DNA from 2 places in the Sphingobium sp. B11D3B genome. Region 2 is predicted to be linked to the other one. Evidence: riboswitches for the same ligand, from Rfam matches in the RefSeq annotation. Region 2 holds a riboswitch; the other holds the start of a gene.
What was found. Region 2 has a riboswitch for cyclic di-GMP ahead of M2333_RS11565 (autotransporter-associated beta strand repeat-containing protein). Riboswitches for the same ligand answer to the same signal wherever they lie in the genome.
Positions count from the first base shown of each region.

Region 1: linked by a shared signal. The riboswitch ahead of M2333_RS02880 (autotransporter domain-containing protein) and the one ahead of M2333_RS11565 (autotransporter-associated beta strand repeat-containing protein) in region 2 are both predicted to bind cyclic di-GMP.

Region 1 is NZ_JAOQOF010000001.1:599,535-602,944, forward strand. Features, by position in the region: gene M2333_RS02875 (pyridoxal phosphate-dependent aminotransferase) at 1-759, shown strand, start outside; cyclic di-GMP riboswitch class I at 1,059-1,133, shown strand; gene M2333_RS02880 (autotransporter domain-containing protein) at 1,334-3,410, shown strand, end outside.
Region 2 is NZ_JAOQOF010000001.1:2,476,156-2,479,565, forward strand. Features, by position in the region: gene M2333_RS11550 (hypothetical protein) at 1-112, opposite strand, end outside; gene M2333_RS11555 (DUF4431 domain-containing protein) at 114-545, opposite strand; gene M2333_RS11560 (hypothetical protein) at 634-1,203, opposite strand; cyclic di-GMP riboswitch class I at 1,536-1,611, shown strand; gene M2333_RS11565 (autotransporter-associated beta strand repeat-containing protein) at 2,096-3,410, shown strand, end outside.

The DNA.
Region 1 (3,410 bases), 1.9 Mb from region 2:
ACCATGACGCCGGTCGAGATCGAATGCGGCGAAGAGACGCGCTTCCAGTTGACGGCGCGCGCGCTCGCCGCGCTCGATCCGCCCCCGCAGGGCGTGATCGTCGCCAGCCCGGCCAACCCCACCGGAACGATTATTGCGCCGGCTGAACTGGAGGCGATTGCGCGGCTCTGCGCGGAGCGCGGCATCGCGATCATCTCGGACGAAATCTACCATGGCCTGAGCTATGGCGCGCCTTGCCGCTCGATGGGGGAATTCGCAGCCGACGCGATGATCGTCAGCAGCTTCTCCAAATATTACTGCATGCCCGGCTGGCGGCTCGGCTGGCTCTATGTGCCGCGCGCCATGGTCGAGCGAGCACGCGCCTATATGGGCAGCCTGTTCCTAACCGCGCCGTCGATCAGTCAGCATGCCGCTTTGGCGGCGCTGGACTGCACGTCAGAGCTGGAAGCGCATCGCGCCACTTATGCCCGCAACCGGGACATTCTCATGGAAGCCTTGCCAGCCCTTGGCCTGCGACGCATCGCGCCGCCGGATGGTGCCTTCTACATCTATGCGGATGTCAGCGACTTTACCGACGATAGCCCGGCGTTCTGCAAGAAGCTGCTCGTTGAGACTGGGCTCGCCACGGGGCCGGGGGTCGACCACGATCCGGTCAATGGACATCGGTTCATCCGGCTGAGCTTTGCGATCACGGAAGCCGAAGTGCGGGAGGCCGTGCGGCGCCTTTCGGCGTGGTTGCCCGACCAGCGACGGCTGTAACGATCGCGTCGCGGGCGGGTGGTCCCCAACCATATTTTAGAGGAGCGGATTGCAGTGCAATCGACGTCTTGCTTGCGCATCCGTTAACCATGGTTATCGGCTTAACACGGCCGGTTATGACCCCGCTCCAGACCGAGGGCGACGATTTTCACACGACAAATCAGCTGCATGGCTCCGATCTGCATGCGCATCATCTCGACGAGGGCGGGCTTTTTTGTTGCGCTGCCGCTCAGCTAACGTTAATATTCCTCCTGAAGATGACGGCTCCGCCCATGGGCGTTCCCAAGGGTGTTCGTTGCCTTCGACAAGGGCAAACTGTCGGTAACGGCGGGACGCAAAGCCTCCGGCCCCAATGGGGTAGCGGGGCCACCGGGGGATGAAACAGAGCATTTTCGGATATCGTGTGTAACCTGCTGTGAGAAGGTCATGGGGTTCGTTTGAACCTCAGGCTGCGCTCCCTGTCGTCGCGCTTCGATCCCTGTCTCAAATCCCGTTGAACCGCACCTGCATGGCGGTTTGCCCTTCACATCATCTGGGCGGTGGGCCCACACGAGGGGATTTCGGAATGCAGGGCATGGCAATCAAAACGCGGGGCGCCGTTCGGCAGGCTCTCAAGGCCGGTCTGTTCAGCAGCGTCGGCATTGCGGGGATGTTGGCAGGCGCATCGGCCGCCCACGCCGAGCCGGGCATTTGCCAAGCTGAGGGTGATGTGACCCTGTTTTTCTGCGAACCCTCGTCGGTTAAGGCTCGTATTGAAGGAGGCGATACCAGCCTCACTGTGAACGGCGCACAGGACGAGTGGAGTATCACGGGCGATGGCGTCAGCTATTATACGTGGGACAATACAGCCTCTGGCGACATTACGTCGACGCTGCTCATCACCAATTCCACGATCAGCACCACTGATAATGGCGGCGTAAACGTCAGTTCCAATATCCAGGGTCGGAACGACATCTCGGTCACCTTGGGCCCGGACGTCACGGTCAACAGCGTGGGTGGCAGCGGTGGCATTTGGGTTCGCAACCAGATCGCGGGCGACATCGCGATCGAGAATGGCGCCGCGCTGACGGTCTCAGGCGTGGAAACCAATGGCATCTCTGCCACCACCAACGCAGGATCGGTGAACATCACCAATAGCGGGGCCATCACGGTCCAGCAAACCAACGGGGCCGCAGACTTCACCCAGCGGGGAATTTACGCCGACGGCGGTTTCAACGATGCCGAGCCGGTCGAAGTGACCGTGACGAACACTGGCCAGGTGGAGGCTCAGGCGGCGGGTATCCGCGTCGTCAATTACAACGGTTTGGCGAAAATCACGAACAACGCCTACGTGTCTTCGGTGAACAATCAGGCGCTGGTCGGCTGGACGCCGAACGGCGAAGTGGTGATCGACAATCAGGAGCAGGGTGAGGCTATCTCGGCCAACGGCCCGGCGATTCAGGGCGCCTCGCAGATCGGCAATATCACCATCACCAACGCAGGCATTGCGGAGGGCACCACCGGCATTCTCGCCGTCGCCGGCTTCGACGAGGATGCGCCCGGCTCTGGTAAAATCACCATCACCAACAGCGGCATTGTCACCGGCAGAACCGGAAGCGCAGTTCAGGCGCGCACGCCGCTTGGCGATGTGGTTATCAGCAACACCGGCACGCTGCAATCGCTGAGCGGGATCGCGGCTGTCGATGCAGACACGCTCAGCGGCATGGTCCAGATCACCAATTCCGGGTCGATCCTGGGTGAAACCGGTATCGTCACCAACAGCGCGGCGACCATGATCACCAACTCGGGCACCATCGAGGCCTCGCCTTCCTTCGGCCACGCCATTCTGATGGGCGCCGGCGACGTGACGCTGGAGTTGCATGCCGGCTCCAACATCATCGGCCTCGTCGCGGATGCGGATATCGCGAGCGGTACCAATACCCTGGCGCTGGGCGGCGTGATCGACGCATCGTTCGATGCCGGATTGGTCGGCACGCAATATTATGATTTCGATGAGTTCGTGAAGGTAGGGACCGGCACCTGGACGCTCACGGGGACAGGGACGACCGGCTGGACGGTCCGCGAAGGGACGCTGAACGCTGCCAGCAGCGACGCATTCGGTGTGGGTCAGGCCTATGTCGTCGAAGGGGGCGTGCTGGGCGTGGGTGGCTCCACCTATCAGGCGACCCTGGGCTCGCTCACTGTCGGAGAAGCTGGCCTTGTCTCCACCGACGGCGGCGTGCTCGTGCTCGACCAGAGCGGTGATACCGTTTTCGCCGGCACGTTGGTCGGCCAGGGCAGGTTCGTCAAGGCGGGCGAAGGTGCGCTCGCTTTCACCGGCAATGGCGCTCTCTTCGACGGTGCGCTGGATGTCACCGGCGGCGCCTTTGACCTCACGGGCGGCTTCAGCGCCAGCACGGTGACCGTGGGCGGCGCGGAGCTGGCTTCGCTCAATATCAAGGCGGGGGGGCAGCTCAACTCTGTCTCGGCGGCCATTGGCATGAATGGCACCGCGGGGAGCGTTACCGTTGACGGCGGCGCGAGTTGGATCAACTCAAGCCTCATCGAGATCAGTCGCAATCCCAATTCCTCCGGGTCGCTGACCATCCCAAATGGCGGCTCGGTCGAAACTGTGAATGGCAGCATTTACATGGGCGCGGGCGGCTCGGTCA
Region 2 (3,410 bases):
TATCGCCGATGTGCAGGCGCGCCGCGTGCGCTTGATCGTCGTTCGCCACCAGAGGTGGCGGCGCCACCTGGGCACCGGCAAGGGCGAGCATGGCAATAAGGGGGGCGCTCATCTTATCTCCTGTCCTGCTGATCGTCCATGCCGGCCGCGCTGCTGTCGCGGACGACAACGGATCCCGCGAACACCACCATCGGCGCATGGTGATGGCCGGTATGGGCGCCGACCGCTCTGCCCGCCACGGTCACGTCCTGACCGACAGCGTGCTGGAGCGCGCGAAGAAGCGCTGGCTCCATGGCATGAACCTGCACCCGGTCGAACCGCTCGCTGCCATCGGCAAATTCGCCATCTTCCAGACATATGCGGCGCGGCAGTTCCAGTATGAAAACCTGTTCTTCGGCGTCGCCCTGAGCGACACTTTCATAATTGGGCGGGCCGGGGAAGCTCTGAAGCGTCAGCTTACCGGCAACGGTGACGAGAGCGTCTGGGCGGGTGGCGTTTACGCAACGCTGAGCGATCTCGTTCCCCGCAGCGGGCACGGCGGGCATAACGCATACGGCGCCGACCAGTGCGATCCATTCAAGCTGCACCCGTCTCACCGCGTGCGTGCGGCCCCTCAATACCACCGGCAACATGCTACCGATTGTCCAACCCATTGCGTGTCCTCGTCTCTCGGATTTGGTCTTTGCCGGCGATCATGTCATCCCGCAGCTTTTGCAGCCCTGCCCGGACTTGGGCCAACTCTTCGGCGGGGCGCTCCTTGGACGTAACGCCGTTGGCGTGCGCGGCGTCCCAGGCGAGCGCGGAATCGATGTGCGCTACGGCCGCGTCGACATCGCCGAACGCATATTCATTGATCGGCCGGCCGACGGATTCGCTCAGTGCGGAAAAGAGAGGCTGATTCTCGGCCAGCCGTTCCGGCTCGGCGGCAAGAAGGAAACGATAGCGAAGCTGGCCGATGTAGAACCAGCGTACCGCGTCATCCATTCGGCCTTCGGCCATCAGCTTCGTCGCAAGAATGTACAAGGCGGCGGGATGCACAGTCTCCGCTTCCGCAATGATTTGCTCGGGCATCTGTTGGGCGGGATCGGCGGGCATGGCTTGCTTTTCTTCCGCTGCAAGGGCCGCGGACAATGTCAGCGCAAAAGCTGGAATCAGTGCGGCTAAATTCTTGTGTGACACGAGGGCGCCCTTTTCCACAGCCATTGTGAACTTAAGCCGTCTTCCCTAGCATGCTCACGCCATTGAGACGGATAACTGATTGGTCGAGCGGCGGCATCCATGGCCGCCTTCAGTTCCAATAGACCCGCCAAGGCTGCTCCTGAGTTCCGCCATATTCCGCTAGGCGCAGCTCGTTGTCAGGCCCCAAATGCCGATGCCACGTTAGCGCGAGCGGCCGCTTCCTTAACAATCAACGCGGTACCGCAGCGCATTAACCATCTCTTTTTCCTACGAGATGATTTTATTGCTGTTAATTTTCGTAAATTGCATCTAAGGGCCGGTTAATGCGAGTCTTCTTGAAAGAAAATCAGCATTAAACCCGACAATGGCAAACCATCGGCGACGATGGGACGCAAAGCTTCCGGTCTCGAAAGAGATAGCGGGGATGCCGAAGGAACAAAAAGTGCCCGACATATCTTGTCGTGTAGTTGCGCCATCTCTCTCTAGACTTCAGCGCCCTGCTCTACAAAAATATGAGTTCAGCCTTTCCTGCATATTTTCGTGCAGCGGGCAGCGCGATACTATATACGCCGTGCCTTCTAAGGTAGGCGTGACAAGCGCCAATGCCTCAGCCACATATCTCGGCCACAGTCCGCTCGCCCACCGCGCCCTGCATCGCTCGGCCCCGCCTGCGATCGCGCTGAGCACCCAAGTCTTTCCGCGGAGGGAGACTGGCCTTTCTGTCACAGCGGATTGGGCAACCACGCAGCCAACTGGAACGCGGCGGGCAGCCTCAGCGGGGGCGCTGAGGCCAAAGCCTTGGCCAATCGACCACAGCACTCGCTGAAAAACCAACGGGGCAGAAGCGGCGCTCTACGCCCTGCTGCTGCCGCGCGCAACGATTACATCTAGATTTTTCAATACTTTGGGGGAAATCATGAATAAGCAAGCCAAGTTTCTCGTGTCGGCCGGTGTCACGGCCTTGTTGGTGGCGGCTTCATCCGCCGCGTCTGCTCAGAGCAGTGATCCGATCATCGTCGATGGGCAGAACGGCACCGGAAAAGTGGTCTCCGGCAACGCGGCGCTGTCCGGCAATAGCAACGTGGTCGGGAACAGCGTCGCTGTCGGAGAGGCTGATCGCCAGACGGTTTACACCAACTTCCGCACCGAAGGCGGCGCCGGCTCGGGCGGTGGTGCCGGTCTTGGCGGCGTGTTCTTCATTGATAGCGGCGCAACCCTAACGCTGAATAATGTGAGCTTTGCGAACAATCACGTCAAAGGCGGCGAAGGCGGTGGAATTGCCACGTCGTCGGTCGCGCCGATCGCGGTTTCAGTCGTCGGCGCCTCGGCAGATGCGTCCGCTGCCAGCATTCTGCAGCCGACATTGAGCGACGTGACTTACAATGGAAACGGGCAGTTCGTCGTCAACAAGATCATTTCTATCGGAGACAATACGCTCATTCAGGCCGGCGCAGGTATTGCCCAAAAGCTCGGTGACGGCTCGGTCGGCCAGGTGAACGCGACGATCACGGAGATCAATCCCGCGGGCAGCAACGCTTATGGGACGCTTAATGAAATAAGTCTGTCAGGCGGCATCGCGATCGATTCCTCCAACGTCGTCAGCGGCCTGCTGAGCGGCGGCAACACCGTCACTCTGAACGCCCCGGTGGCGGCTGCCGATGTGATGAGGGGCCAGACGGTCTATTACAAGGACACCAATAACGTCACGCGGACTGCTACGGTCAGTCAGGTCAACTATAACAGTGACAACAAAGTCACTTCCTATGTGCTCAATGAGTCGATTTCCGCGAACGGCCCGATCGACACGCCGGCTGTATCGGCCTTCGCGGTAACACGTTTCCAGTCGGCCTCCAGCTCGACGCTTTCGAACACGATTACGCCAACCGGACCGCTAGGCGGCTTTGCCGTGGGCATGACCGTCCAGGGCGCTGGCGTTCCGGCCAACACCGTCGTTACGGCTGTCGATCTGAACAGCGGTGTCGTCACCCTTTCGAACGCGATCGACCTCCAGCAGGTGACGTCGCTGAAGGCATCCTTCAGCCCCCTGATCTCGAACGGGAGCGGCAGCGCGACCATCCAGGTGGGCTCCATCGCGGGCTTCGCGGTGGGTCAGACCGTTTCGGGAACCGGCATTCCAGCCGGTACGACGATCACCGGGATCGACCCCGATACCAAGCAGGTGACGTTGAGCAACGTCATTGGCGCCAACGGCGTCTCGGCGATCACCGCCG